3 regions of the Saccharopolyspora gregorii genome follow, and region 3 is predicted to be linked to each of the others. Evidence: riboswitches for the same ligand, from Rfam matches in the RefSeq annotation. Region 3 holds a riboswitch; each other region holds the start of a gene.
What was found. Region 3 has a riboswitch for glycine ahead of gcvT (glycine cleavage system aminomethyltransferase GcvT). Riboswitches for the same ligand answer to the same signal wherever they lie in the genome.
Positions count from the first base shown of each region.

Region 1: another riboswitch for glycine. It lies ahead of gcvH (glycine cleavage system protein GcvH); the one in region 3 lies ahead of gcvT (glycine cleavage system aminomethyltransferase GcvT).
Region 2: another riboswitch for glycine. It lies ahead of gcvP (aminomethyl-transferring glycine dehydrogenase); the one in region 3 lies ahead of gcvT (glycine cleavage system aminomethyltransferase GcvT).

Region 1 covers NZ_CP059556.1:1,094,338-1,104,426, forward strand. Annotated here, with positions in the region: gene H1226_RS04710 (ABC transporter ATP-binding protein) at 1-2,207, opposite strand, end outside; gene H1226_RS04715 (ABC transporter permease) at 2,597-3,445, opposite strand; gene H1226_RS04720 (ABC transporter ATP-binding protein) at 3,445-4,467, opposite strand; gene H1226_RS04725 (hypothetical protein) at 4,583-5,077, opposite strand; gene ald (alanine dehydrogenase) at 5,436-6,551, opposite strand; glycine riboswitch at 6,755-6,849, shown strand; glycine riboswitch at 6,851-6,942, shown strand; gene gcvH (glycine cleavage system protein GcvH) at 6,992-7,366, shown strand; gene H1226_RS04740 (L-serine ammonia-lyase) at 7,391-8,743, shown strand; gene H1226_RS04745 (MarR family winged helix-turn-helix transcriptional regulator) at 9,079-9,597, shown strand; gene H1226_RS04750 (organic hydroperoxide resistance protein) at 9,599-10,018, shown strand; gene H1226_RS04755 (DUF202 domain-containing protein) at 10,062-10,089, opposite strand, start outside.
Region 2 covers NZ_CP059556.1:3,011,292-3,021,380, reverse strand. Annotated here, with positions in the region: gene H1226_RS12985 (MaoC family dehydratase) at 1-333, shown strand, start outside; gene H1226_RS12980 (acyl-CoA thioesterase) at 339-764, shown strand; gene H1226_RS12975 (3-methyladenine DNA glycosylase) at 782-1,657, shown strand; gene H1226_RS12970 (HesB/YadR/YfhF-family protein) at 1,763-2,047, opposite strand; gene gcvP (aminomethyl-transferring glycine dehydrogenase) at 2,132-5,029, opposite strand; glycine riboswitch at 5,194-5,296, opposite strand; gene H1226_RS12960 (MerR family transcriptional regulator) at 5,683-6,303, opposite strand; gene H1226_RS12955 (bifunctional nuclease family protein) at 6,609-7,085, opposite strand; gene garA (glycogen accumulation regulator GarA) at 7,609-8,067, opposite strand; gene gcvH (glycine cleavage system protein GcvH) at 8,183-8,566, opposite strand; gene H1226_RS12940 (CDP-alcohol phosphatidyltransferase family protein) at 8,722-9,327, opposite strand; gene H1226_RS12935 (hypothetical protein) at 9,650-9,868, opposite strand.
Region 3 covers NZ_CP059556.1:1,696,183-1,706,271, reverse strand. Annotated here, with positions in the region: gene H1226_RS07520 (acyl-CoA dehydrogenase family protein) at 1-936, opposite strand, end outside; gene H1226_RS07515 (long-chain-fatty-acid--CoA ligase) at 1,010-2,599, opposite strand; gene H1226_RS07510 (TetR/AcrR family transcriptional regulator) at 2,822-3,454, shown strand; glycine riboswitch at 3,557-3,685, shown strand; glycine riboswitch at 3,686-3,784, shown strand; gene gcvT (glycine cleavage system aminomethyltransferase GcvT) at 3,903-5,015, shown strand; gene glyA (serine hydroxymethyltransferase) at 5,107-6,387, shown strand; gene H1226_RS07495 (amino acid permease) at 6,678-8,072, shown strand; gene H1226_RS07490 (PH domain-containing protein) at 8,202-8,735, shown strand; gene H1226_RS07485 (TetR/AcrR family transcriptional regulator) at 8,816-9,409, shown strand; gene H1226_RS07480 (hypothetical protein) at 9,425-9,988, shown strand; gene H1226_RS07475 (nitroreductase family deazaflavin-dependent oxidoreductase) at 9,990-10,089, opposite strand, start outside.

The DNA.
Region 1 (10,089 bases), 600 kb from region 3:
CTGCGCACCCGCAGCAGGTACAGCAACGTCTCGCCGGTGCGGGCCGTCACCACCGTCTGCACCTTGATCACCAGCCAGTTCACCAGCACGATCACCGCGCCGACCGCCGTCACCAGCCACAACGTCCCCGGATCCCGCGCGTCCACCCCGCCGTCCACGCCGTGGCGCACCAGCGACGGCAACGCGACGGACCCCAGCGCGTCCGCCGCCACCAGCAGCACCGTCAACGCCAAGCCCCACCGGATCGGCCGCAACAACCGCGCCAGCCGGAACCCCGGATCGGGCGCCGTCGCGTCCACCCCGGGCAGCCGCGGCGCCGCCACCGCCGGCGGCAGCGCGCGCAGGCCCTCCGCCAGCTCCGGCGTCAACGGCGTCGCCGCACCCGAACCGCCGCGAGTACCGCGCACCCCGCCCGGCACCGCCACCGCGCGCGTCCGCTCCGGTTCCTCCGCCGCCGGCCACAGCTCCGCGGTCGGGGCCGCATCGGCCGGCACCGGATCCGGCTCCGCCGCACCCGCCGCGTCGATCTCCTCCCCGGGACCGGCCAGCAGCGAGCGGAACAACCCGCACCGCTCCCGCAGCTCCTCCTGCGTGCCCACGTCCACGACCCGGCCCGCGTCCAGCACCGCGACCCGGTCCGCCAACGCCAACGTCGACCGGCGGTGCGCGATCAACAACGTCGTGCGCTGCGCCGTCACCGACCGCAACGTGTCGTGGATCGCCGCCTCCGTCGCCGGATCCACCGCCGACGTCGCATCGTCGAGCACCAGGATCCGCGGATCCGACAGCAGCGCCCGCGCCAACGCCACCCGCTGGCGCTGGCCACCCGACAACGTCAGGCCCCGCTCACCGACCAGCGTCCCGTAACCCTCGGGCAGCGCCGCGATGAAACCGTGCGCCTCCGCCGCGCGCGCCGCCGCCTCCACCTCCGCGTCCGTCGCGTCCGGGCACCCGTAGGCGATGTTCCCGCGGATCGAATCCGAGAACAGGAACGCCTCCTCGAACACCACGCCCACCGCCGAACGCAGCGACTCCAGCCGCAGGTCCCGCACGTCGTGCTCGGCCCCGCCGTCCGCCGCGCCGATCCGCACCGCACCGTGCTGCACGTCGTAGAACCGCGGCAGCAACAACGACACCGTCGACTTGCCCGACCCCGCCGGACCCACCAGCGCCACCGTCTCGCCCGGCTCCACCAGCAGCGACACGTCCCGCAACACCTGCTGGTCCCGGGTGTAGCCGAAACCGACCCCGTCCAGCCGCACCCGCAGCGGCACCTCCGGCAGAGCCACCGCACCCGGCCGGTCCCGCACGTCCGGCCGCGAATCGATCAGATCCGTGATCCGCTCCATGCCCGCCCGCGTCAACTGGCCCTGCACCAGCACGCTCGCCATCATCCGAGCCGGGCCGCCCAACATCGCCACGTACGCCGCGAACGCCACGAACGTGCCCAGCCCCACCTGGCCGTGCAGCGCCATCCAACCGCCGAGCCCCAGCACCCCCACCTGGCCCGCCGCGGGCAGCACCGACAAGCTCGCCTGCGGGAGCGACGTCATCCGCGCCGTGCGCAGCCGCTCCGCGAACAACCGGCGCGCACCCGACTCCAACCGGGCCACCTCGCGGGCCTCCTGGCCGAAGCCCTTCACCACCCGGACCCCGGACACCGTCTCCTCGACCTGCTGGGCGATGTCCGCCGCCCGCTGCTGCGCCGACCACGTCGCCGGGAACAACCGCTTCTTGCTGCGCGCCGACACCGCCGCGATCAACGGCACCACCACCAGCACCACCGACGTCAGCAGCGGCGACAACCACACCATCGCCACCAGCGCGAACGCCATCAGCACCACGGTCCCGGCCGCCAGCGGCACCATCGACAGCAGCGCGTTCACCAGCTGCAGATCGCTGATCGCCCGCGACGCCACCTGGCCCGTGCGCAACGCGTCCTGCTTGCCGCCGTCCAAGCGCTGCACCGAGCCGAACACCGCGCGCCGCAGGTCGTGCTGCACGTCCAGCGCCAACCGGCCCGCCGAATAGCGGCGCACGAACGCCGCCCCGAACCGGAACACCCCCAGCCCCGCCAACGCCGCCGCGAACCACCACAACCGGTCGGTATCGCCCGCCACCGCGTCGTCCACCGCCGTCTTCGTGATCAGCGGGACCAGCGCCTCCAAGCCCACCGCCGCCACCGACGCGCCCAACGCCAGCAGCATCGCGACCGGGTGCCGCCGGCAGGCGGCGAACAATCGGCGGATCCAACCAGGACGGGAACATTCGCTGCCGGAGTCGCTCACCAGGCCAGGTTAGGTGCCGGGGACGACGGGGATCCGGGGGCGCGGCGGCGGCGCACCGGCGCTCACCTGAGCGAGGAGGGGAACCTTCCGGTCATCGACGTGAGGAAGGGAACCTTCCTGTCACGGGTGCGAGGAAGGGAACCTTTCGATCACAGGTGGGATGAGGGGAACCTTCCTGTCACGGGTGCGAGGAAGGGAACCTTTCGATCACAGGCGCGATGAAGGGAACCTTCCTGCCACCGCCCCGCACGAAAGAGGGGACCTCCCCACCCGAGCAGGAAGATCCCCTCCGATCGAACAGCGCCACCTCAGGTGATGTCGCGCCGCCCGCTGAAGTACCAGCCGCCGAGGACGAACAGCGCCGCGTACCCGGCGAAGGTCAGCATGCTCAGCCACCACGGATGCCCGTAGGACCCGCCGAAGACGAAGTGCAGCACCTCGAACAGCCCTTGCGGCACGTACTGCTCGTCGGGCCCGGCGGTGGCGCTGATGAAGATCGGTACGGCGAGGTTGCCGACGATCCCGCTCCCCGCGGCCCCCGGCAGGTAGGCGCTCACCCCGGACGCGTCGGAGCCGACGAGGAACAGGTCGACGATGAACTCGAACACGAACTTGTAGACCAGCAGCACGATGATCACGATCACCGGGTTGGCGACGAGAGCGCCGAACCCGACGCCGAGCAGCGTCCACAGCACCATCGCGAGGAGCCCGGCGGCGCACACGATGAGCCAGTCCGGACCTTCGCCGAACCCGTCGAGCCCGGCGCCCGCGATCGCGCCGAGGCTCGCCGACAGCACGTTGACCAGCCCGTACAGCAGGCCGAGGTTGGTGTAGGCGATGAGCTTCGCCCCGAGCACCGCCCCGCGCGGGTTGCCGGTGAGGTACGTGGTGGTGATGCTCTTGTTCCGGTACTCCCCGGCGAACGCCAGCGCCCCCACCAGACCGGCGAAGATCGTGCTGAAGTTCGTCGACATCGACATGGTGAGCAGGCCCAGCGGCAGCGGCCGCCCGATCTCCTGCTCGATCGAGGACATGTAGCCGAACCCGGTGCCCATCCAGCTGGCGCCGAAGCTCAGCAGCGCCACGGGGATGAGCAGCGCCCACCACAGGTTGGTGGTGAAGAGCTTCCGGAACTCGGACTTGACCAGGCCGTCCATCAGGCGCCACCTCCGAATCCGCCGTGCTGCTGGTACGGGTTGGGGCCGCCGGGCGGTGCCCAGCCGCCGGTGCCGGGTGGCGGACCGCCGGGCGGGTGCTGGTTGCCGACGTACTGGCCGCTGGTGAGCTGGAAGAACAGCCGTTCGAGGTCGACCTGCTCCTCCTGGATCCCGTAGACGGCGACCCCGGCCTGCAGGGCCAGTTCGGCCACCGACCGGGAGTCGGAGCCGGTGACGGCGATCCGCCCGTCGGGCAGCGGTTCGACCGCCAGCCCGGCCGCCTGCAGCGCGTTCACCAGCGCCTGCGGATCACCGGCCTGCACGAGCACCCGGTTGCGCTGCTGCGCCCGCAGCTGGTCCAGGTCGCCGTTGTAGACGCACTCGCCGCGGCTCACGATCACCACGTGGTCGACGGTGTGCTCCATCTCGCGCAGCAGGTGGCTGGAGACGAGCACGGTGCGCCCGGACGCGGCGAACGACTTCAGGAAGCCGCGCAGCCACGCGATGCCCTCCGGGTCGAGCCCGTTGGCGGGTTCGTCCAAGATCAGTACCTGCGGATCGCCGAGCAGCGCCGTGGCCAGCGCCAGCCGTTGCCGCATGCCCAGCGAGAAGCCGCCCGCGGCCCGGTTCGCGGCGCCGGTCAGCCCGACGAGGTCCAAGGCGTGGTCGACCTGCTGGTCGGGCACGTTCATCGCCGCCGAATAGCAGCGCAGGTGGTTGCGCGCCGTGCGGGACGGGTGGAAGCTCTGCGCCTCCAGCACCGCCCCGACCACGGTGGCGGGGTTGCGCAGCTGCGCGAAGGGCACCCCGTTGACGGTGGCGGTTCCCGACGTCGGGTTCACCAGCCCCAGCACCATGCGCAGCGTCGTCGTCTTGCCGGATCCGTTCGGGCCGAGGAACCCGGTCACCACACCGGGGTGAACGGCGAAGCTGAGGTCGCGGACCGCGCTGACCGGCCCGAAGTTCTTGCTCAGGTTCTGCACCAGGATCCGGCCGCTGCCGTCGTGCACACGCTCCTCCATCGTCGCTCGGCCCCGCAGGGTGCTCGCGAGCGCGGGACGCGGACGATCACGCTCGGGCGCGGGGCCGGTCCCATCCTGCCTGACCGGCCCGCGCCGACAGGGAGGAGTTCGGAAATCAACCGGTCCCGTGCTGCGGCCAGGCGATGGGCCGTTCCGGCCCGGGCCGGCGCGCCGCGGCGGGCCGGCCGTCCTCGGGGCGGGGGGAACGGTGGTGGCGGACCGGTGCGCTGCTCGGCCAGCGGCCGGTGGGCTGCCGCCCCTCGGCGTCCGGGCCGGGCTCGTCCGCCGGGCCGTGGCGGCCGGTCGGGGCGGCGGGCGCGGTGCGGTCGCCGATGAGGCCGCGGTGCACCATCAGCCACGACTCGCACGGCCAGCTGCGGCTGCGCACCGCGCCGGAGCAGGCGGGGCAGCGGCCGTCGGCATCCGGGTGGTGAGCCTCCAGCAGGGCCCGGAGCCCGCTGGTGAGGCGGTGCAGCTCGGACCTGGCGACCGGTAACAGCTCCTCGGTGCCGCCTTCGACGGCCACCCGCTCCAGCCGGGCCAGCCGGTCCAGGACGGCCTCCCGCATCTTCGCGTCGTCCACGTGCCACTCCCCGCGTCGTACGGTCATCGCGCGCGCTGATCGGGGCGGAGAACGCGGGCCCCGGTGGCGCCCGCGACGAGCACCGCCGCAGATCGCCGCGGCTTGGCGCACTCCCATCGGCAGCTCACCCGGCCGACTGCACCGAACTCACTCGGTCGAGTGGATTTCCGGTCGTGGCGGGGAACCGGGCGTTCGTCACGCTGCGCACGTCGGAAATCAAGCGTTCGTGTCCTACACTGGGACCTGGCGGCCTGCTCCCGGTGACCCCCAGGCCGGTTGAGCGGGCCGCCCTCTAACCCCTTCCGGGGTGTTCTCACCTCCACGAGTGAAACTCGCCGGTCTCGCCGCGCAGTGGTCTCGGATGGTCTCGCGGTTGCGGATCGGTTCAGACCAGCACCGCGTCCGGGGCCGTGCTCGGCAGCCCGTGCGCCAGCGCCACCGCCTCGCTCACCAGCAGCCCGCCGTGCGCGTTCAAGCCCCGGGCCAGCGCCGCATCCGCCCGGCACGCCGCCCGCCAGCCCTGATCGGCGATCCGCAGCACGTACGGCAACGTCACGTTCGTCAACGCGTACGTCGAGGTGTTCGGCACCGCGCCCGGCATGTTCGCCACGCAGTAGAACACCGAACCGTGCACCCGGAACGTCGGATCCTCGTGCGTCGTCGGCCGCGAATCCTCGAAGCACCCGCCCTGGTCGATCGCCACGTCCACCAGCACGCTGCCCGGCTTCGACCGCGCTACCAGCTCGTTCGACACCAGCTTCGGCGCCTTCGCACCCGGCACCAGCACCGCGCCGATCACCAGGTCCGCCGCCCGCACCGCCGACTCCACCGCGTACGCGTTCGACGTCACCGTGCGGATCGCGCCCCCGTGCGCCGCGTCGATCTCCCGCAGCCGGTCCACGTCGGTGTCCAGCACCTGCACCTGGGCGCCCATGCCCGACGCCACCCGCGCCGCGTTCAACCCGGCCACCCCGCCGCCGATCACGACCACCCGCGCAGGCGGCACCCCGGGCACGCCGCCCGGCAGCACACCGCGACCACCCTGCGGGGTCAGCAGCGCCTGCGCGCCGACCTGCGGGGCGAGCCTGCCCGCGACCTCGCTCATCGGCGCCAGCAGCGGCAACCCGCCGCGCGCCGTCTGCACCGTCTCGTAGGCGAGAGCCGTCACCTCGGCGCGCAGCAACTCGTCCGTCAACTCCGCCGACGCCGCCAAGTGCAGGTAGGTGAACAGCACCTGGCCCGCCCGCAGCCGCGGGAACTCCTCGGCCACCGGCTCCTTCACCTTCAGCACCAGCTCGCCCTCGGCCCACGCGTCCGCCGCGGACGGCACGATCGTCGCGCCCGCCGCCGCGTAGTCCTCGTCGGGGATCGACGAACCGAGCCCGGCGCCGGCCTCCACGAACACCGCATGCCCCCGCGCGGCCAGCTCGTGCACCCCTGCCGGGGTGCACGCCACCCGGTACTCGTGGTTCTTCACCTCACGCGGCACTGCGACCTTCACCCGGTCCGCCTCCCGACACCACGACCGAACACCGACCCCAGCATCATCCGCCCGGCGTCCGCACCCCGCCGCGAGGAAGGGAACCTTCCGGTCACCGGTGACCGGAAGGTTCCCTTCCTCGCTGTGATCCGGGCGGCTGGGCGTTGACACCCGCCCACGTCCGTTTATCGTTGCCGGGCACGACCACAACCGCACAGCGCCGCAGAACCCGAGCGGGAGAGACCCTGCGCAACGCAGGGCGCCGAAGGAGCAAACCCTCCCCGCAAAACTCTCAGGCACCCATGACCGCTCGGGCGAGGCCACTCTGGAAAGCGCGCGCCCCGGCGCCGCACCCACGGTGCAAGCCGCGAACCACCGCGGCGAAGCTCTCAGGTCCCGAAACAGAGGGGGAGGCCCGCGAACCCAGGGCACACCCGTGCCCGCGATGGTGAGGAGCCTCCATGTCCCTGCCCGAACAGCTGCGCTACACCGAAGAGCACGAGTGGATCGAGGACCGCGGCGACCTGGTGCGCATCGGCATCACCCCGTACGCGGCCCAAGCGCTCGGCGACATCGTCTACGTGCAGCTGCCCGAGGTGGGCGAGCGGATCGAATCCGGCGCCTCCTGCGGTGAGCTGGAATCGACCAAGTCCGTCAGCGACCTGTTCGCGCCCGTGACCGGCGAGGTCGTCGCCGTCAACGCGGCCGCCGCCGACGACCCCGCGGTGATCGGCTCGGATCCGTTCGGCGAGGGCTGGCTGCTCGAAGTGCGTGCCGAGCAGACCGGTGCTGTGCTCACGGCCCAGGAGTACGCCCAGTTCACCGGTGGTGAGTAGGCCGGGGCTGAGGGGGACGGAGCTGTGACGATCAGCGTCTTCGACCTCTTCTCGGTGGGCATCGGCCCGTCGAGTTCGCACACCGTCGGCCCGATGCGGGCGGCGCGGATGTTCACCGCGCGGCTGCGGGACGACGGTCTGCTCGGTCAGGTCGACAAGGTGAAGGCCGAGCTGTTCGGTTCGCTCGGCGCGACGGGGCACGGCCACGGCAGCCCCAAGGCGGTGCTGCTCGGCCTGGAAGGGCACGACCCGGAGACGGTCGACCCGGCCGCCGTCGAACAACGGGTGGAGACGATCCGCGCCGACGGCAGGTTGTTGCTGGCGGGGGAGCGCGACATCCGGTTCTCGGTGGACCGCGACCTGGTGATGCACCGGCGCAGGTCGCTGCCGCTGCACCCCAACGGGATGCGGTTCGCGGCGTTCGGCGCAGGTGGGGAACTGCGGTCCGCGGTGTACTACTCCGTCGGTGGCGGATTCGTCGTCGACGACGAGGCCACCGGCACCGACCGGATCAAGCCGGACGAGACGCCGGTGCGCCACCCGTTCCGCACCGGCGACGAACTGCTCGCCCGGGTCGCCGAATCCGGCTCCCGGATCAGCGACGTCATGTTCGACAACGAGCTGTCCTGGCGCTCCGCCGAGGACGTCCGCGCCCGGCTGCTGCACATCTGGTCCGTGATGCAGGAGTGCGTCGACAACGGGTGCCGCAACGACGGGGAACTTCCCGGCGGGCTGCGGGTGAAGCGGCGCGCCGCCGCGCTGCGGGCGAACCTCGGCGAGCAGGACGACGCCATGGAATGGCTCACCCTGTTCGCGCTCGCCGTCAACGAGGAGAACGCGGCAGGCGGACGGGTCGTCACCGCGCCCACCAACGGTGCCGCCGGCATCGTTCCCGCGGTGCTGCACTACTACGTGCGCTTCGTGCCGGGGGCGAACGAGCAGGGCGTCATCCGGTTCCTGCTCGCCGCCGGTGCCATCGGGGTGCTGTTCAAGGAGAACGCGTCGATCTCCGGTGCCGAGGTCGGCTGCCAGGGCGAAGTCGGTTCGGCCTGCTCGATGGCGGCCGCCGGGCTCGCCGAGGCGATGGGCGCGACGCCGTGGCAGGTGGAGAACGCCGCCGAGATCGCGATGGAGCACAACCTCGGCCTCACCTGCGACCCCATCGGCGGGCTGGTGCAGATCCCGTGCATCGAGCGCAACGCCGTCGCCGCGGTCAAGGCCGTCACGGCGACGCGGATGGCGCTGCGCGGCGACGGCAGCCACTTCGTGTCGCTCGACAAGGTGATCAAGACGATGCGGGAGACCGGGCGCGACATGAAGGTCAAGTACAAGGAGACCGCTCGCGGCGGGCTCGCGGTGAACGTCATCGAGTGCTGAGAGCGCTTCGTCTCGCCCGGCGCTCGAAACCGCGCGGGGCGGTGAGAGCAGGGGAACCTTCCTGTCACGTCGCAGGCGTGGACCACCGGCGTGAGTCGATGCGAGCAGGGGAACCTTCCTGTCACCGGTGCGATGAGGGGAACCTTCCTGTCACGCTCGGCCTCGTCCGGAGCCGTGGTGGCCGGTGTGGTGGAGTGCGGCGGTGGTGTTCCGGCGGGCCGCGCGGTGGTGGCTCCGGATGACGGGGAGGTTCCCTTGCAGAATTTAGGATGCGCACAACTCAGTTGCGCGCAACTTGAATTGGGGCTAATGTCGGCCACGTGCAGGAGGCGGGGATGAGCGCGGACTCGGCGCTGTCGCTGGACCAGCAGGTGTGCTTCGCGCTCTACAGCGCGTCGCGCTCCTTCACCAACCTGTACCGGCCGTTCCTCGACGAGCTGGGACTGACCTACCCGCAATACCTGGTGATGCTGGTGCTCTGGGAACACGACTCGCTGGCGGTCAAGGACCTCGGGGCGATGCTCAAGCTGGACTCCGGGACGCTGTCGCCGCTGCTGAAACGGCTCGAAGCGAGCGGACTGGTGGACCGGCGGCGCAGCACCCGCGACGAGCGGTCCGTCGAGATCGGACTGACCGAGCGGGGGCGGGAGCTGCGGCAGCACGCCGAGCAGATCCCGAACCGGGTGCTCGCCGCCAGCGGCATGGAACTCGAGGAGGTGCTGGCGCTGCGCTCCACGCTGCACCGGCTCACCGCCAACGTGGACCAGGCCGCGCACCGGGCCAGGGCCGCCGTCGCCGACGGCGTCCCCATCACCGACGAACTCCTGCGCGGGACCACGACACAAGGAGACTGAGATGGCAGCGTTGTACACCGCCGAAGCGACCGCGACCGGGGAAGGGCGCGGTGGCCGCACCCGCTCCTCCGACGGAGTGCTCGACCTCGACCTGGCGGTCCCGCGCGAGATGGGCGGCCCCGGTGGCGACTCCACGAACCCGGAGCAGCTGTTCGCCGCCGGTTACGCAGCCTGCTTCCACAGCGCGCTGCAACTGGTCGCCCGCAAGGCGAAGGCGAACATCGCCGACTCCTCGGTGACCGCCCAGGTCGGCATCGGCAGCAACGGCGCGGGCGGGTACGCGCTCGAGGTCACGCTGTCGGTCAGCCTCCCCGGCGTCGACCAGGAGCAGGCCCGGCAGCTCACCGAGCAGGCCGACGCGGTGTGCCCGTACTCCAACGCCATCCGCGGGAACGTCCAGATCGACCTCGCGGTCGCCTGACCTCCGCTCGGCGCGCCCGCCTCGGATTCCGGGGCGGGCGCCGTCACATCAGCAGCACGTACACCGCGCCG
Region 2 (10,089 bases), 1.3 Mb from region 3:
GCCCTGATGCGGGACGCGAACCCGATCCACTTCGACCCGGCCGCGGTGCGCGCCCTCGGGCTCGGCGACCGGGTGGTGAACCAGGGGCCGCTGAACCAGGCGTACGTGGTGTCGATGCTGGCGCGCTGGGCGGGCGGGGCGCACCGGATCCGGGAGCTGCGGTTGCGCCACCTCGGCGCGGTGTTCGCCGGGGACCGGTTGCGCGCGCACGGCACGGTGACCGGCGTGTCCGAACAGGACGGTGTCCTGGTGGCGTCCTGCGCGGTCGGACTCGACGTGCTCGGCGGCGATCCGGTGCTCTCCGGCACCGCGTCCGTCCACATCGGAGGGTGATGGCGGTGGACCAGGTGCAGCGCTTCCGGCTGTCCTACGGGGACTGCGACGCGCTCGGCATCGCGTACTTCGCGATCTACTACCCGTGGATGGAGCGGGCCTACAGCAGCTGGCTGCACGCCCGCGGGCTGCGCTCGGCGGAGCTGGCCGCGCAGCTGGGCACCGGGACGGTCGGGGTGCGCTCGGCGGCCACCTACCTGGCGCCGGTGCGGGTGTTCGACGAACTGGCCTGCGAGGTGGTGCAGGACCGGGTAGGCACCACCTCCTACACCCTCGGCTTCGAGTTCACCCGGGACGGCGAGCTCGTCGTCCACGGCCGGATGACCTTCGCCTGCCGCGACCCGGAAGGCGCCAAGGCACCGGTCCCGCCGCGGCTGCGGGAGCTGATCGCGCAGCTGCGCCCCGGCCGGACCGGCCCCGACGAGGGCTGACCTATCCTGGCGGCACTATGCGAGTGCTGGGCGAACAGGAATGGCGGGACCGCGCGAACGCGCACCGGGAGCGGGTGGAGCGCTGGACGGGACCGCACCGGCGCAGGCAGCGCGCCGGGGAGAAGCACCCGGTGATGGACTTCCTGTTCACCTACTACTCGCACCGCCCGTCGCTGCTGGAGCGCTGGCAGCCCGGTTTCGGCGTCGCGCTCGAAGGCGGCGCCGAGTTCCTGGAGCGCCGCGGCTACCGGCGCGTCCCCGAGGGCGTGGCGCTGGACCCGGCGGTGCTCACCGCGAAACGCCGCGACTCGGTGCGCTTCGTGCACGGGCTGCTCACCGCGGTGCGCTCCCGCAGCCCGCAGCTGGGCTGCTTCGGGCTGCACGAGTGGGCGATGGTCTACCGCACCTCCCCCGGCGACGTGCGGCACGAGTCCTGGCCGCTGCGGCTCGGGCACGCGGGCACCGACGCGGTCGTCGAGTCGATGCCCATCAAGTGCACCCACCACGACGCGTTCCGGTTCTTCACCCCGCCCGCGCGGCCGCTGAACGCGCTGCAACCGGCCCGCGAGGACCAGGTCGCCCTGGAGCAGCCGGGATGCCTGCACGGCAACATGGACCTGTTCAAGTGGGCCTACAAGCTGAATCCGCTGGTGCCCGCCGAACTCGTCGCCGACTGCTTCGAACTGGCGGCGGACATCCGCGAGCTGGACATGCGCGCCAGCCCCTACGACCTCGCCGCCCTCGGCTACCCGCCGGTCGCGGTGGAGACACCCGAAGGGCGCGCCGCCTACGTGCGCGCGCAGCGCGAGTTCGCCGAGCGGGCCGCACCGCTGCGGGACCGGCTGGTGGAGCACTGCGAACGGCTGCTGGCCGTCCCGCAACCGGTCGCCTGAGTCCCGGAACGCGACAGCGCCGACCGGGCCGGGGAAGGTCGCTCCCCCGGTCCCGGCCGGCGCTGTCGTCGGCTCGGTGACCCGCGCGCGGCGGGTCGCTGCGGCTCAGTCCCGGACGGCCAGGTTCAGCTCGCCGTTGTCGTCGCGCTCGGCGTCGAGCACCTTGTCGCCCAGCAGCGACGCCGCCTGCGGTTCGAGGAAGACCCGGGCACCGGATTCCTCCAACACCTGGTCGTCTCCCTGCGGCTCGCTGGCGATCGACGCCTGCAACTCGGCCTGCCCGGCCTCGTCCGCGACCGGGGCGATGCGCAGCCCCGATCCTTCGGGCGAGTCACCGCCGGCCAGCACGACCTTGATGACCTCGGCTGCGCTCTCGCTGATCGTGAGCATTGCTGCACTCCTCTCGGAGGCGATCGGATGGAGCCGCCCACCGTAGTGCATCAGCGGCGGCTCCCGCTCACCCCCGCGCCGCGGTCAGCCCTCGTAGGCCGAAAGCGGAGGGCACGAGCACACCAGGTTCCGGTCCCCGCGCGCCCCGTCGATCCGGCGCACCGCGGGCCACACCTTCGGCGCCCCGGTGCCCATCGGGTAGGCCGCCTCCGCCCGGCTGTAGGCGTGCTCCCACGGCCCGGCCAGCGAGGCCGCCGTGTGCGGAGCGTGCACGAGCGGGTTGTCGTCGGCGGGCCAGTGGCCGCCGGCGACCTTGTCGATCTCGCCCTTGATGGCGATCATCGCGTCGCAGAACCGGTCCAGCTCGGCGAGGTTCTCGCTCTCGGTCGGCTCCACCATCAGCGTGCCCGCCACCGGGAACGACATCGTCGGCGCGTGCAGCCCGTAGTCGGCGAGCCGCTTGGCCACGTCGTCCACGGTGACGCCGGAGGCCTTGGTGAGCGGCCGCAGGTCCAGGATGCACTCGTGGGCGACGAACCCGCCGGAGCCGGTGTAGAGCACCGGGAAGTGCTCGTCGAGCCGCCGCGCCACGTAGTTCGCCGCGGCGACGGCCGTCAGCGTCGCCCGCCGCAGCCCGTCGGAGCCCATCATCCGCACGTAGGCCCAGGAGATCGGCAGGATCGAGGCGCTGCCCCACGGCGCGGCGCTGATCGGCCCCACCCCGGTCTCCGGTCCCGCGGCGGGCTGCAGCGGGTGGTTCGGCAGGAACGGCGCCAGGTGCTCGCGCACCCCGATCGGGCCGACGCCGGGACCGCCGCCGCCGTGCGGGATGCAGAACGTCTTGTGCAGGTTCAGGTGCGAGACGTCGGAGCCGAACTCGCCCATCCGCGCCAGGCCGATGAGCGCGTTCAGGTTCGCGCCGTCCACGTAGACCTGGCCGCCCGCCTCGTGCACCAGCCCGCACACCTGTTCCACGGTGTCCTCGTACACGCCGTGCGTGGACGGGTAGGTGATCATGATGGCGGCGAGGTCGTCGCGGTGCTGGTCGACGACTTCGCGCAGGTGGTCGAGCTCGATGTTGCCCTGGTCGTCGCAGCGCACCACGACCACGCGCAGCCCGGCCATCACGGCGCTGGCCGCGTTGGTGCCGTGCGCGCTCGCCGGGATCAGGCACACGTCCCGCGCCGCCGCACCACGGCTGTGGTGGTAGGCGCGGATGGCCAGCAGCCCGGCGAACTCGCCCTGGCTGCCCGCGTTCGGCTGCAGGCTCACCGAGTGGTACCCGGTGATCTCGGCCAGCCAGCGCTCCAGGTCGTGCACGATCTCCAGCAGGCCGGTGGCGTCCTGGGCGGGCGCGAACGGGTGGAGCTCGGCGAACTCCGGCCAGGTGATCGGCTCCATCTCCGCGGTCGCGTTGAGCTTCATCGTGCAGGAGCCCAGCGGGATCATGCTGCGGTCCAGCGCCACGTCCGAGTCGGACAGGCGGCGCAGGTAGCGCAGCAGCGAGGTCTCCGAGCGGTGCGCGTGGAAAACCGGGTGCGTCATGTACTCGGAGGTGCGCAGCAGCGCGGTCGGCAGCGCGTCGTCGGTCTCGGCGTCCAGCTCGTCGATGCCGGCCAGCGAGCCCCCGGCGATGCCGAACGCCTCCGCGACCCGCACCAGCGCTTCCCGGGTGGTGGTCTCGTCGCAGCTGACGCCGACGTGGTCGTCGTCGATGTGGCGCAGGTTGATGCCGCCGTCCCGCGCGGCGCGGACCACCTCGGCGGCCCGGCCGGGGACCTCGGCGACGAGGGTGTCGAAGAACTCGGCGTGCACGATGCGCACCCCGCCGCGGCGCAGCCGCTCGGCCAGCACCGCCGCCATCCGGTGCGCCCGCTTCGCGATGGCCCGCAGCCCGGCGGGACCGTGGTACACGCCGTACATGCCCGCCACCACGGCGAGCAGCACCTGGGCGGTGCAGATGTTGCTGGTGGCCTTCTCCCGGCGGATGTGCTGCTCGCGGGTCTGCAGCGCCAGCCGGTAGGCCTGGTTCCCGTCCGCGTCGACGCTCACCCCGACCAGCCGGCCGGGCAACTGCCGCTCGATGCCCTTGCGCACCGCCATGTAGCCGGCGTGCGGGCCGCCGAAGCCCATCGGGACGCCGAAGCGCTGCGTCGTGCCCACCACCACGTCCGCGCCCAGCTCACCGGGGGCGCGCAGCACCGTCAGCGCGAGCAGGTCGGCGCTGACCACCACCATGCCGCCGCGCTCGTGCACCTCGTCGATGACCGCCTGGTGGTCGCGGACCACCCCGGAGGCACCCGGGTAGGCCAGCAGCGCCCCGAAGAACTCGCCGTCCGGCAGCGCCGACGCGCCCGCGGACAGGTCCGCCACCACGACCTCGATGCCCAGCGGTTCCGCCCGCGTGCGCAGCACCGCGAGGGTCTGCGGCAGCACGTCGGCGTCCACCACGAACCGCGGCGACTTGGCCCGGCCCGCACGGCGCACCAGCGTCATGCCCTCGGCCGCCGCGGTGGCCTCGTCGAGCATCGACGAGTTCGCGACCGGCACGCCGGTCAAGTCGGCCACCATGGTCTGGAAGTTCAGCAGCGCTTCGAGCCTGCCCTGCGAGATCTCCGGCTGGTACGGCGTGTACGCCGTGTACCAGGCGGGGCTCTCCAGCACGTTGCGCCGGATCACCGGCGGCGTGATCGTCGGGTAGTAGCCCAGGCCGATCATCTCGGTGTGCGGGCTGTTCAGCCTGGCCAGGTCGCGCAGCTGCTGGAGCGCCTCGGCTTCGGTGGCCGGTTCCGGCAGCGCCAGCTGCAGGTCCCGCTCGCGGATGCCGTCGGGCACCGCCGACTGCCCCAGCTCCTCCAGCGAGCCGACGCCGATCACGTCGAGCATCCGGGCCAGCTCAGCGGGCAGCGGCCCGACATGGCGGTCGGCGAACGGAGTGCCGTGTTCCAGGGCGGCCAGCGGGATGCGGTCTTCGGTCGTCATCGCCACACCTCATTCATCGCGACGGACAGGGCGGCAGCACGTGTGCTGCTCTCCCCCTCTGTCACTGTCCGCGACGCGAACGCCTGAGAGCTTCACCCGGTCCGCGGACCGGACTTGCACCGTCGGCGGGGAACCACGTCGGTGGTCCCGCTTTCCAGAGGTATCTCGCCCGTGCGGTCCAGCAGGCCTGAGAGGTTGTCGGGGAGGGTTTGCTCCTTCGGCGCCGCCGCTGACCAGGTCAACGGCGAACTCTCCCGCGCGGGGTCGGCGATGCACAGCAGCTTACCCGATCCGGTGACGGCCGAACGGTGCGATCTTCATCCCGCCCGATCATCCCAGCGGCACGGGGCGTGACATCGACGGGCGGTGACGCGACGGCCACGGGCGCCAGGACGGCCTGGCCGGATCCGCCGACAGCCCGCGCACGGCGAGCGGGACCGGACAGACCGATCGGCGCCTGCGCACGAAGGGCCGAACGGGCCGATCGGCGCCTGCGCCCGACGGGCGGGACCAGAACAGGCCGAACGGTGGCCCGCGCACGGCGAGAGCGGCCGATCGGGTCGATAGGTGGCCCGCGCACCTGGTGGCGGCAAGACCGCCGGACCCGCGCCGGACGGCACGGCGGCCACGGCGGGCCTAGCGCGCCTCGGCGATCAGCCGATGCGGCGGTCCCGGCGCCGCGACAGCTCGTCGGCGACCGGCTCGTCCGGCTCGGCACCGTCGGCGCGCTCGGCGGGGAACTCGTGGATGGTGCCGGTGATCTCGCGCATCGCGCCGCTGACCGCGATGCCGAACACGCCCTGGCCGCCCTGCAGCAGGTCCACGACCTCTTCGGCGGAGGTGCACTCGTAGACCGTCGTGCCGTCGCTGAACAGCGTGATGCGGGCCAGGTCCTCCACCCCGCGGTGGCGCAGGTGCTCGACCGCGACCCGGATGTTGTGCAACGAGACCCCGGTGTCCAGCAGCCGCTTGACGACCTTGAGCACCAGGATGTCCTTGAACGAGTACAGCCGCTGCGACCCGGAACCGGCGGCGCCGCGGATCGACGGCCCGACCAGCTTGGTGCGCGCCCAGTAGTCCAGCTGCCGGTAGGTGATCCCGGCGATCTGGCACGCCGCGGGGCCGCGGTAGCCGACGAGCTCGTCCGGCAGCGCGGTCTCCGGGAACGGCTTCGACCCCTCCGCGGCGGCATCCTCGCCAGGTGCTCGCTCCACCACGCCTGCCTCCCTCCGCCCGGCCGAAGCCGGCGAACCACCGAACCCGGCTCGTCGCATGATCATCACCCGAGCGCGAGGACGATCATGGAACCGGGGGTTTGACCTTCCCCGACCTGGAAAATCACATCGGGGCGATTCGCGCACTCCGAAGGTAAGCCCGCCCGGTGGGCGGGTCAACGCGACGCGCGGGGACGCCCGCCCACCCCGGGTGTGACGCACGCCCCGCCTTCGCGCACGCACCGCACCCGAAGCCGCACCCGCGCGGGCCCCGGCATGCGAAAGGGGCTCCCGGTGCGAGCTGCACCAGGAGCCCCTCACGACGACGCGGGCGGCGGGGCGGGTCGTGCGCCCGCCCGCCGCGATCAGGTGTCCGCGCCGCGGAAGTCCTCCGGCGAGACCGAGTCCAGGAACTCCCGGAACTTCTCGACCTCGTCCTCCTGCTCGTCCGGGATGATCAACCCGGCTTCGTCCAGCACCGATTCGTCGGCGTGGATCGGCACCCCGATCCGCAACGCCAGCGCCACCGAGTCGCTCGGCCGCGCCGAGACCCGCACGTCCCCGTCGAAGATGAGCTCGGCGAAGAACGTGCCCTCCTGCAGGTCGGTGATCCGCACCTGCTCCAGGTCCCGCCCGAGGGCGCCGATGACGTCCTTGAGCAGGTCGTGGGTGAGGGGTCTGGCGGGTCGCACGCCCTGCTGCTCCAGCGCGATCGCGGTGGCCTCCACCGATCCGATCCAGATCGGCAGGTACCGCTCGCCCTCGGTCTCGCGCAGCAGCAGGATCGGCTGGTTGGCTGGTAGTTCCACTCGCACGCCGACGACGCGCATTTCGCTGCTCATCGACACATCGCCTCCTCCAGCGCGCCGAAGCGTGACATCCTTGGTCGAGGATCGCGCACCGACGCCTCTGACGCTACCCGCGATACGGCGGACACGCCGACCTCCGGCCGTCGTCCCCGCCCGGATTTTCCGCTCGGTGGACGGCTTTTCCGGCTCGTTCCCGGCCTCGCACCGACGGTGTCGCCGGTACCGGGCCTTTCCGTTGTCCGCCCCGGACCGGGGCGGTCGTTGACGCCGTTGCGCACCGGTTCCGCGGCACCCGCGGGTGCTCACCGGACGCGGCTCCCGCGACGCTTCCGCCGCGGACCGCCCCGGATCCGGGCGCCCGGCACCCGGGGGCGCCGACCGCTCGCGACGCGAACGATGTCCTCCGCCACGATACACCGCAGGGCATCCCGCAGAACCCGTTCCGGAGTGCGGGAACCACCGGCTCGAAGATCGCTCGCAACGATCACCGCCGAGAACGATCGGGGCGGCGCCGGATGGCGTCGCCCCGATGCGTTCTGTCCGCGGAACGTCCGGCTCAGCGGCCCTGATCGTCGATGGGACCGGTCAGGAACACCAACCGGAACTTCCCGATCTGCACCTCGTCGCCGTTGGCCAGCACCGAGGTGTCCACCGGTTCCCGGTTGACGTAGGTGCCGTTGAGGCTGCCGACGTCGACGACGACGAAGTCGTTGCCCTCTCGCCGGAACTCGGCGTGCCGACGGGACACCGTCACGTCGTCGAGGAAGATGTCGCTGTCCGGGTGGCGTCCGGCGCTGGTGGTCTCCCTGTCGAGCAGGAACCGCGACCCGGCGTTCGGGCCGCGCTTGACCACCAGCAGGGCAGCCCCGGCGGGCAGCGCATCGACCCCGGAGGCCGCTGGCTCCGGGGTCGCACTCTCGGTGCTCTCCGGCTCCGAGAGGAACGGCCTGAAGACCGAGGTGGTCTCCGGTGACTGCTCCGGCGGAACGCCGCCGGGCCCGTCGTTCTGGCTCACCTGAGCTCTCCTCTGCGCGGATGGGTCGTGCAAGTGCGTTCAAACGTACCGTGCCGTCGCAGGCCGCAGACGCGGGACTCCCACCTCACGCCGTTCGCGAACCCGAGATCAACGATCATCCCTGGTCGATGATGCCTTGGTAGTCGCTCTCGCTGAGCAGTCCGTCGATCGCGGCCGGGTCCGAGAGCTTGATCTCGATCATCCAGCCGTCGCCGAACGGGTCGGAGTTGACCAGCTCCGGCTCCTGGTCGAGCTTGTCGTTGCGGGCGACGATCTCCCCCGCCAGCGGGGCGTAGATGTCGGAGACGCTCTTGGTCGACTCCACCTCGCCGATGCCGCCACCGGCCTCGACGGTCTCGCCCACCTCGGGCAGCTGCACGAACACCACGTCACCGAGCTGCTGCTGGGCGTAGTCGGTGATCCCGATGCGCGCGGTGTCGTCGCCGGTGCGCCGCACCCACTCGTGCTCCTGGGTGTACTTGATCCCGTCCGGGGCCACTGGGGTCCCGCCTTCCTCGTCGTGCCGTGGGCGGGGCGAGGTGCCGCCGCACCCGCGCGATGATCGCCACGGGCCAGGCGAGCCTAGGTCGGGGCCGCTCCCGGCCGCAAGGCGGCCGAGCGTGATCGGGTCGGCACCGCCCGGAACTGGAACGATCAGGTCTTCAGCGTGCGGGCCGCGCGCACCGCGGCGATCACCTGCACCAGGTACAGCGCCCCCGCCCAGACGTACAGCGCGCCGCCCCAGCAGGTGAACGCGTAGGCGATCGGCCGCGCCACGCCCGCGAACGCGAAGTCCTCCTGCACGAGCAGCAGCAGCGGGAACGCGTACATCAGGCAGAACGTGGCGGCCTTGCCGAGGTAGTGCACTTCCGGCGGCTCGAACCCGTGCCAGCGCAGCACCGGCAGGCACAGGGTGAGGACCACGTCGCGGCCGATGAGCGCGGCCGCGGCCCACCACGGGATCACGTCGCGGAGCACGAACGCGACGAGCGTGGCGACGATGTAGAGCCGGTCGGCCGCCGGGTCCAGCAGCTCGCCGACGCGGCTGTACTGGTCGAGCCAGCGGGCGAGCTTGCCGTCGAGCCAGTCGGTCGCGCCGCTGACCACCAGCACCAGCAGCGCCAGCAGGTCGGACTGCGGGCCGAGCAGCAGCCAGAGGAACAGCGGGACCCCGGCGAGCCGTACGACGCTCAGCAGGTTGGGCCAGGTGAGCCACGGGTCGTCCCAGACGCTCGCGGCGACTTCCTTGATCCGGGCGATGCCCGGGTCGGGCGGCTGGGCGGGGTCCTCGCCCCGGCCCGCGGCGGGCTCCGCAGCGGGTTCGGTCCCGGGCTGCCCGCCGGTGCCGATCCGCGGGCCGTCCGGCTCCGGGGACGCGGGATCGCCCGCTCCACCTCGGCCTTCGGATCCGGCCGTGGTGCCGTCGGCGTCCTGCACCACAGCCCTCCCCTGACGCGGTTGTGCGTTCCGCCGCGAAGCGCTCACCTGCGCCTGCGGCTCCGGGGCACCCGGGGGCGCCCGCACCGATCAGGGTGCCACACCCCCCTCGCGGTGGCCGGGGCGGCCAGGGGTGCGCGGCCGGTCAGCGGCGGTCGTGGCTCCAGCCGCGGCGCCGCATCTCGGCGTCGGTCAGGAAGCGGGCCCGGCCGCGGTCGTCCACGCCGGCCCAGCGGGCGCGGCCGCCCACGCCTTCGAGGACGAACGAGTGCCCACCGCTCCACACCACGCTGCACGGGGTGGTGGGCAGTTCCGCCGCGTCGTCGTCACCGTCGGTGATGCCGTCCCGGTGAGTCGTCTCCACGCTGGTCAAAGCTTGACACCTCCATCACGGTCGTCGGCCAGACCGACCCCTTCGTCGACCGACCGCCTCCCCACCCACGCATTGTGTTCGACTGGCGACCGGGAGTTCCGCCGAATCCGCCTGGCCTGCGCCCAGCGGGAGCGACCCGACGCCGAATGGATGATCTTGAAAGTGCACGGGTTCGGCGCGGCCGAAACGCGACCGACCGCTCGTCGCAGGAA
Region 3 (10,089 bases):
GCCCTGGTCGACCTGCCACGCGGCCTGCAGCACCAGCCAGCGCAGCGCCTCGATCTCCACCGCCGAGTCCGCGATCATCCACTGGATGGCCTGCCGGTCGGCGATGGGCGCCCCGAACGTCTGCCGGGTGCGGGCGTAGTCCATCGACATCTCCATCATCCGCTCGCAGCCGCCGAGGGCGCGGGCGGGCAGCAGGTAACGGCCGCGGCCGATCCACTGCATGGCCAGCTTGAACCCGCCGCCGACCTCGCCGAGCACGTTCTCCTCCGGCACCCGGACGCCGTCGAAGACCAGCGCGGCGGGCTGGCGGTCCCACTCGCCCATGATCTCGATGGGTTCCGACTTCCAGCCGGCGTCCCGGTCCGCGAGGAAGCAGGTGACGCCGCCGTCGGCGCCCTTCTCCTTGTCGGTGACGGCGAAGACCATGGTGAAGTCGGCGTCGATGCCGCCGGTGATGAACGTCTTCTCCCCGTCGATCACCCACTCCGCGCCGTCCTTGCGGGCCGTGGTGCGGAGGTTCTTGGCGTCCGAACCCGCGCCCGGCTCGGTGATGGCGAAGCAGGACTTGCGCTCGCCCTCGATGGTGGGCACCAGGTAGCGCTGCTTCTGCTCCTCGTTGGCGTGGTAGAGGATGTTGTCCGCGTAGCCGCCGAAGCTGAACGGCACGAAGGTGCGGCCCAGCTCGATCTCGATCAGCGCGGTGAGCACGGCGGAGAGGTTCATCCCGCCGTACTCCTCGGGGGTCTGCACGCCCCAGAACCCGGCGTCGCGCGCCTTCTTGCGCAGTTCGGCCAGCTCCTCGCGGGTGAGGCCGCGTTCGTGGTCGCGCTCGCGGCGCAGCACCTCCGGCTCCAGCGGCACCAGCTCGCGCTGCACGAACGTGCGCACCCAGTCGCGGATGTCGCGTTCGGTCTCGGACAGGGAGAAGTCGACCATCGGTGGCGGGTCCTTTCGGCGAGGCCGGTGTGGCGAGGTCGGTGTGGCGAGGTCGGTGTGGCGAGGTCGGGGGTCAGGAGGATTCGGCGATGCGGCTGCGCAGTTCCCGCTTGAGCACCTTGTGGCTGGGACCCAGCGGCAGCTCGTCGACGAACACGACGCGGCGCGGGTACTTGTGGTGCGCGGTCTGCTCCGCGGCCCAGGCGATGATGGCCTTGCCCAGCGCCTCGTCCGGGTCCTCACCGCGTTCGGGCACCACGACCGCGCACACCTCCTCGCCACGCCCCGGGTCGGGCAGGCCGATCACCGCGCACTGCGCGACGGCGGGGTGCCGGATCAGCAGCTCCTCCACCTCGCGCGGGTAGATGTTGTAGCCGTTGCGGATGATCAGGTCCTTCTTGCGGTCCACGATGGCCAGGTAGCCCTCGGCGTCCTTGACGCCCATGTCGCCGGTGCGGAACCAGCCGTCGACGAGCGCCGCCGAGGTGGCCTCCGGGTCGTCCAGGTACCCGGCGAACACGTTGTGGCCGCGGACCACGACCTCGCCGGTCTCCCCGGCGGGCAGCAGTTCGATCCGGTCCTCCACGGACGGTTCGGCGATCTCGACGTCGATGCCCCACAGCGCGTGCCCGACGGTGCCTGCGCGCGGCCCGAACGCGGGCTGGTTCACGGTGGCCGTCGGCGAGGTCTCGGACAGCCCGTAGCCCTCGTGGATCGGGGCGCCGAAGCGCCGCTGGAACCGCTCCAGCACCGCCACCGGCAGCGCCGCGCCACCGGACACGCACATCCGCAGCGAGGACAGGTCGTCGTCGTCCCCGGCGGCCTCCAGCATCCTGATGTACATGGTGGGCACGCCGTTGAGCTGGGTGATGCGGTGGTCCCGGATGAGCCGCAGCGCCTCGGCCGGGTCGAACTTGGGTTGCAGCACCAGCGTCGCGCCCGCCCGGAACGTGGTGTTCAGCGAGACGGTCTGCCCGAAGACGTGGAACAGCGGCAGGCAGCCGAGGACCAGGTCCTCGCGGCGGGTGTCGTTGGCGTCGAAGGCGTTCACCGTCGCGTTGAGCACCAGGTTCAGGTGGGTGAGCACCGCGCCCTTCGGCCTGCCGGTGGTGCCGCTGGTGTAGAAGATCACCGCGGGGTCGTCGGGCGCGCGGGTGGCGAAGGAGCGTTCCGGTTCGGCCGCGGCCGCCGCCTCGCTCAGCGAGTCCGGGGTCTCCGGGCCGGGCACCGACGGGCCGATCGAGACCAGCGGGATGCCGGCGCGGCGCGCCGATTCGGCGGCGAGCGCCAGCTGGCTCGTGTGCCCGACGACGAGCTTCGCGCCGGAGTTGCGCAGCAGATACGCCGCCTCGTCCGGGACCAGCAGCAGCGGAACCGGCACCACGACCGCGCCCGCGGTGAGCACCGCGTAGTAGGCGCGCACGAAATCGATCACGTTGGGCGCCACGATCGCGACCCGGTCGCCCGGCTCGATCCCGCGAGCGCGCAGCGCGGCCGCGTGCGCCCGGACCTGCTCCCACAGCTCGCCGTAGGTCACCCGCTGCTCGCCCTCGACGACCGCGGGGTGCGCCGGGCGCAGCCGCGCCGGCTCGGCGAGGACCGAGGCGAGCGACAGCGTGGTGTGCGGCTCGACCCGCTCCGGGGACTCGTCGTCGTTGACCATCGTCCACCTCCGTGAGGATGCCGCCGGTGCGGGCGGCACGGTCGTCCGCCGTTGGACACCTGACGACTAACGTCGTTAGTTTTGGACTCTAGGACCACCCCGCGCACCGCGGCAAGAGCCGCGCACCGGACACTGATCGACACGATCCGCAGCGGACGCGGACGGGCACGGCGCCCACCGAGGGGGCGCCGACCGGCAGCGGGCAGCAGGCAGGAGCGCGGCATGGGCAGACCCAAGAGCCCCCAACTCACCCGCGAACGCATCCGCGAACACGCGCTGGCGATCATCGACGACCAGGGCCTCGAAGCGCTGTCCATGCGCAGGCTCGCCGACTCCCTCGGCGTCCGCGCCGCCTCGCTCTACAACCACGTGGCCACCAAGGAAGCGCTGCTGCACGACGTCGCCGACGGCGTGATGGGCACCGTCGACACCAGCGGGTTCGACATCGACTGGCCCACCGGCCTCACCCGCTGGGCCCGCTCCTACCGGGCCGCGCTCGCCGCCCACCCCAACCTGGTGCCGTTCATGGCGTCCGGACCGGCCCGCCGGGAGACCTCGCTGCGCCGCGCCGACGCCGTGCACGGCGGGCTGACCAGCGCGGGCTGGCCGCAGCGGTACGCCACGATGATCGGCGCCTCCACCAAGTTCCTGGTGCTCGGTGCGGCGATGGGCTCGTTCGCGGGCGGGTTCGTCGACGACGCCGAGGTCTACGACGAGCGGTTCCCGCACCTGCACGGCGCCCACCTGCTGCGCGAGCACGCCGCCGAGATCGACGACGACAGCTTCGAACTGGCGCTGCGGGCGCTGGTCGACGGCCTCCGCGCCCAGCACGCCCGGCTGTTCCCGCAGCGCTGAACTCCGCGCGCGGCGACGGGATCACGCTCACGTTCGGTTGACTGCGCTGTGTGATCTCCGTAGCGTTCCGGAGCACAACACAACACCGGACTACAACGCCGACGACGTCGTGCGGGAGAGTCTGCGCCCCGCCAGGAGCCCCTGGTCCGTGCAGGATGCGATTCCTGGGTGCAGCGCCGAAGGAGCAATCCTCCCCACCAAACTCTCAGGCCCCGCTACCGCGCGACAGCAGGCGATCACGGAGAAAAGCAGGGACCCGTGTCCCTCGCCCACGGTGCAAGCCGCCCTCGTGCGCGGTGAAACTCTCAGGCCAATGACTCCGGGGAGACCGGCAGCGCACGCCCGCGCCCATCGCCGTCGGAGGACCCCGGATATGGTTTCTGCTGGAAGTGGCCGCAACCGGTCCCCCTCGGACGTGATCGGTGCCCACCAGGAGGAGTTCCGCACCATGACGTCGTCGCCCCCAGCTCCGCGACGGACACCGCTGCACGAGGTCCACGAGTCCCTCGGCGCGCACTTCACCGACTTCGCGGGCTGGCGGATGCCGGTCCGCTACTCGGGGGACACCGCCGAGCACCAGGCGGTGCGGACCGCGGCCGGGCTGTTCGACCTCTCGCACATGGGCGAGATCGAGATCAGCGGCCCGGAGGCGGCCGCCGCGCTGGACCACGCGCTCGTCGCGAACGCGTCCGCGATCACGGTGGGTCGCGCCCGCTACACCATGCTGTGCACCACCGAGGGCGGCGTGCTCGACGACCTCATCGTCTACCGGCTGGACGAGCAGCGGTTCCTGGTGGTCGCCAACGCGGCCAACGCGGCCGTGGTCTCCGCCGAGCTCGCCGAGCGCATCGCCGAGTTCGACGCCGCGCACCGCGACGTCTCCGACGAGTACGCGCTGATCGCCGTGCAGGGACCGGAGTCGGTGTCGATCTTGGCGCCGCTGACCGGCACCGACCTGTCCACCGTGAAGTACTACGCCGGGTATCCCAGCGAGGTCGCCGGGAAGCAGGTGCTGCTGGCGCGCACCGGCTACACCGGCGAGGACGGCTTCGAGCTGTTCACCGCGCCCGAGGACGCGCCCGCGGTGTGGCGCGCGCTGACCGACTCCGGGGCCGAGCGCGGACTGGTCCCGGCGGGGCTGTCCTGCCGCGACACGCTGCGGCTGGAGGCGGGCATGCCGCTGTACGGCAACGAGCTGTCCGCCTCGCTCACCCCGTTCCACGCGAACCTGGGGCGCGTCGTGAAGCTGGACAAGCCCGGCGACTTCGTCGGCAGGGCCGCGCTGGCGGCCGTCGCGGAGGCGCCGACCGAGCGCACCCTGGTGGGCCTGCGCACGGACGCGCGCCGCGCGCCCCGGCACGGCTACCCGGTGCTCGCCGACGGCGCCGAGATCGGCGAGATCACCAGCGGCGCCCCGTCCCCGACGCTCGGCCACCCGATCGCGATGGCCTACGTGGACCGCGCGCACAGCGCGCCCGGTACCGCGGTGCAGGTCGACATCCGCGGCAAGTCCATCGACGCCGAAGTCGTGGAACTGCCGTTCTACCGCCGCAAGGCCTGACGAACGCCCGCAACGGGCTCTCGAAACCTTGACCGGACCGCGCCGGACCCGTCCGGCGCAGCCCAGATCGAACACCAGGAGGCAATTGCTCATGTCGACACCGGACCTGTTCAACGACCGGCTTGCGGTGGTGGATCCGGAGGTGGCCGCTGCTGTGGGGGCGGAGCTGGGTCGTCAGCAGAACACGTTGGAGATGATCGCGTCGGAGAACTTCGCGCCGCAGGCGGTGTTGCAGGCGCAGGGTTCGGTGTTGACGAACAAGTACGCCGAGGGGTACCCGGGCCGCCGGTATTACGGTGGGTGCGAGCACGTGGACGTGGTCGAGCAGTTGGCGATCGATCGGGTGAAGGCGTTGTTCGGGGCGTCGTTCGCGAACGTGCAGCCGCATTCGGGTGCGCAGGCCAACGCCGCGGCGATGCACGCGTTGTTGTCGCCGGGTGACACGATCATGGGCTTGGACCTGGCCCACGGCGGGCATTTGACGCACGGGATGCGCATCAACTTCTCCGGCAAGCTCTACAACGTCGTCCCCTACCACGTGCGCGAGGACGACCACCGGGTCGACATGGACGAGGTGGCCCGCCTGGCGCGGGAGAACCGGCCGAAGCTGATCGTGGCGGGCTGGTCGGCGTATCCGCGGCAGCTGGACTTCGCGCGGTTCCGCGAGATCGCCGACGAGGTCGGCGCCTATCTGATGGTCGACATGGCCCACTTCGCGGGTCTGGTCGCCGCCGGGTTGCACCCGAGCCCGCTGCCCTATGCCGATGTGGTCACCACGACCACCCACAAGACCCTCGGCGGGCCCCGGGGCGGGGTGATCCTCTCCGCGAGCGAGGAGTTCGCGAAGAAGTTCAACTCCGCGGTCTTCCCCGGCCAGCAGGGCGGCCCGCTGGAACACGTCATCGCGGGCAAGGCCGTGCTGTTCAAACTCGCCGCCACCCCGGAGTTCGCCGACCGCCAGCAGCGCACCCTCGACGGCGCCCGCATCATCGCCGAGCGCCTCCTGCAAGACGACGCCCGCGCCGCGGGGGTGTCGCTGGTCTCCGGCGGCACCGACGTCCACCTCGTGCTGGTCGACCTGCGCCACTCCGAACTCGACGGCAAGCAGGCCGAAGACCGCCTCCACACCATCGGCATCACCGTCAACCGCAACGCCGTCCCGAACGACCCCCGACCCCCCATGACCACCAGCGGCCTGCGCATCGGCACCCCCGCCCTGGCCACCCGCGGCTTCACCACCACCGAATTCACCGAAGTCGCCGACATCATCGCCACAGCACTCCAACCCACCATCGACGAGGAGACGACGACCGCGCTCGCCGGCCGCGTCCGCGCACTCGCCGAGAAGTTCCCGCTCTACGCCGATCTGTAAGCGAACCGTTTCGCGGAGATGTCCTCCGCATTGATCGGCCCGACGCGAACGCCGCATTTCCTCCGGAAATGCGGCGTTCGCCGTTCCCGGTACCACCAGTCGGAGCAAAAAACGATTCATCTCCGCCGTAACGGCAGGTCACAGGCGAATATCAACGGACAAAGCTCGCAGATCGCCACCGCTGGAAGAATCGATCACGATTCCAGCCCCTGTCGGGAAGAGCAGGACCGAACGTGGCACAGTACCGGTCCACAAGAATGAATCCTCCTTCCCTCCGCAGGAGCACGGCGATGAGCGAACCCGTCCCCGAGGAATACCGCAAGGACCTGAGCAACCGGCACATCAACATGATCGCCATCGGCGGGGCGATCGGCGTGGGCCTGTTCCTCGGGTCCGGCAAGGCGCTGAGCCAGGTCGGTCCCGGCCTGATGCTGATCTACGCCATCGCCGGCGTGATGATCTTCTTCGTGATGCGGGCCCTCGGCGAACTCCTGATGTACCGGCCGGTCAGCGGTTCCTTCGCCGAGTACGCGGGCGAGTTCATCGGTCCTTGGGCCAAGTTCGCCACCGGCTGGGGCTACTGGCTGGTGTGGATCGTGACCGGCATGGCCGAGATCACCGCCGTCGGCAAGTACTTCCAGTTCTGGTTCCCGGAGCTGCCGCAGTGGATCCCCGCCCTCGGCGCGCTCATCGTGCTCAGCGGCGTCAACCTGATCGCGGTGAAGCTGTTCGGCGAGTTCGAGTTCTGGTTCGCGCTGATCAAGGTCGTGGCCATCGTCGGCATGATCGTGCTGGTCGCGCTCATCCTGGTGTTCGGCTTCAGCGACGCGGGCGACACCGCCGCGGTGAGCAACATCTGGTCGCACGGCGGCTTCTTCCCCACCAGCCCGGTCTCGGCGCTGCTGGCGTTCCAGATCGTCATGTTCGCGTTCATCGGCGTCGAGATGGTCGGCCAGACCGCCAGCGAGAGCGCCAACCCGAAGACGGTGCTGCCGAAGGCCATCAACGCGGTGATGCTGCGGATCCTGATCTTCTACGTGGGCGCGCTGGCCGCGCTGACCGCGCTCGTGCCGTGGACCAGGTTCAACGCGGACACCAGCCCGTTCGTGCAGGCCTTCACGCTGATCGGCATCCCGGCGGCCGCCGGGGTCATCAACTTCGTGGTGACCACCGCGGCGCTGTCCTCCTGCAACAGCGGTATCTTCTCCACCGGCCGCATGCTGCGCACCCTGTCCGAGGACGGGCACGCGCCGCGCGCCGTCGGCAAGCTGTCCTCGCGGGCGGTGCCGTCGCGGGCCATCGCGATCACCTTCGGTTCGATGCTCATCGGCGTAGTGCTCAACTACGTGGCGCCGGAGCAGGCGTTCACCTACATCACCAGCGCCAGCACCGTCGGCGCCCTGTTCACCTGGGGCATGATCGTGATCGCGCACCTCGGGTTCCGCCGCCGGATCGCGCGCGGCGAGATCGAGTCGACCACGTTCCGGATGCCGCTGGCGCCGTACTCGAACTACGTGGTGCTGGCGTTCCTGGCGATGGTCGTGGTGCTGCTGGCGTTCGACTCGGAGACCCGGATCGCGCTGTACATCACGCCGCCGCTGGTCATCGCGCTCGCCATCGGCTACGCCGTGTCCCGGCGGCGCGGCAGCGGCACCGGCGATCGGGAGACCGTCGCCCGCACCTGAGCCGGCCCGCTCCTCGACGGCGGAGGCGCCCCCTCGACGCGGGGCACCTCCGCCGTCGCCGTTCCGCCGGGTGAAATTGGTGCTTCCGCCGGGTTCACCGGGTGGGCCGCCCGGGGGAAGATCGTCGCCATGCACCCGGCCTCCCGCGTGCTGGTGATCAGCCGGAGCGCGCAGCAAGAACGCAGCATCCAGCGGGACGGCCTGCTCGTGGTGCTCACCCAGATCGCCAACGCCGTCATGTGCTCCGGGGCCGCGGTGCTGTGGTGGACGTGGACGCCGGGCCCGTCGCGCTGGCTGGTGGCGGTGCCGGTCGTGGCGGTCGCGTGCAGCTGCTACGTGGCGCGGGCGCAGCTGCGCTGGCGGCGGATCAACCGGGACATGTTCCACCTGCAGGTGGCGTTGACCGACGCCGGCGTCACCTACGCCTCCGCCGCCGGGACGTACTCGGCGCCGTGGTCGGCGGTGCGGCAGGTGCGGTTGCGCACCCACCGCGCCCGGTCCCCGTACGTGGTGATCGACGTGGACGGCTGGGGCGGCCCGCTCAGCGAGTGCGCCGGGACCGACCGGCTGGCGCTGACCCTCACCGGCACCGGGCTGCGGCCGCGGGAGGTGAGCCGCGCGGTGCACCAGCTCAGCGGCGGCCAGGTCACCACCCGCAACTGACCCCGACCGTCCGAACTCGCGGCTCGAACGGGCCGCTCAGCCGCGCCCTCCCACTAGCACAGGTGTGTTAGTTTGGGTTGGTGGTGCGGCGGATCGATCAGGAGGCGCGGCGGCGGGACATCGTCGCCGCCACGTGGCGGACCCTCGAACGCGGCGGGCTCGCCGAGGCCTCCGTCCGCAAGGTCGCGGCCGAAGCCGGGCTCGCCACCGGCTCCGTGCGCCACTTCTTCGGCACCCAGGCCGAACTGCACGCCTTCGCGCTGCGCTCGCTGTCCGAGCGGGTCGGCGAACGCGTGCGCCGGGCCGAAGCCGAGCCCGACGTGCGCCGCCGGGCGCTGGCGATGCTCGGCGAGCTGCTGCCGCTGCGCGACGAGACCACTCGCGAACTCGGCATCTGGCTGGAGTTCGTGCACCGCTCCCGGCACGACCCCGCGCTCGCCGAGATCATCGGCGACCAGGCGCGCGAAGTGCGGGGGTTCCTGCTGCACGTGGTGCGCGGACTCGTCGAGCTCGGGCAGCTGCCCGCCGGGACCGACCCCGAGCGGACCGCCGCCGGGCTGGGCGCGCTCGTGGACGGGCTCACCTTCCAGCTGCTCACCGCGCCCGGTCTCCTCGACCGCGAGCAGGCCGCCGCGCTGCTGGAGGAGCGGCTGTTCGGCACGACACCCCGCTGACCGGAGGAGAACCCCGTGGTCACCGCCATCTTCGCCGCCGAGATCGCGTTCTGGGCGGTGCTCGCCGCCGGCCTCGCCGCCCGCTACCCGGCCCGGCAGGACCGGCTGGGCACCTTGCTGCTGCGCGCAGTGCCGCTCGTCGACCTCGCGCTCGTCGTGCTGGTCGCCGCCGACCTCGCCGGCGGCGCCGAACCCTCCCGCGCGCACGCGTTCGCCGCCGTCTACCTCGGCTTCACCGTCGCCTTCGGCCGCGCCACGATCGCCTGGGCCGACGCCTGGTTCCACCACCGGTTCGCCGGTGGCCCGCGCCCGGCGACACCGGCGAAGGGCTCGCGGGCCGAGGTGGTCGCGCTGTGGCGGGAATGGCTGCGGGTGCTGCTCGCGGACGTGATCGCGGGCGTCGTGCTGCTGGCGCTCGCCGCCGTCGGCGGGGTCGCCCTCCCCCGGTCCCTCGACGAGCTCGCGCGCCACCCGTACTGGAGCGTGCCCGCGCTGCTCGGCATCGTCACCGCGGTGTGGTTCCTGGCCGGACCCGCCTTCGCAGGCACCGGGCGCCCCGAGGCGGCCGAGCGGCGCTGAACTAGACGCGCCGCAACTCCACCACCGGGATGACCCGGTCCGTGCGGCGCTCGTACGCACCGAACTGGGGAGCCACCGCGACCTGCCGCGCGTACACCTCG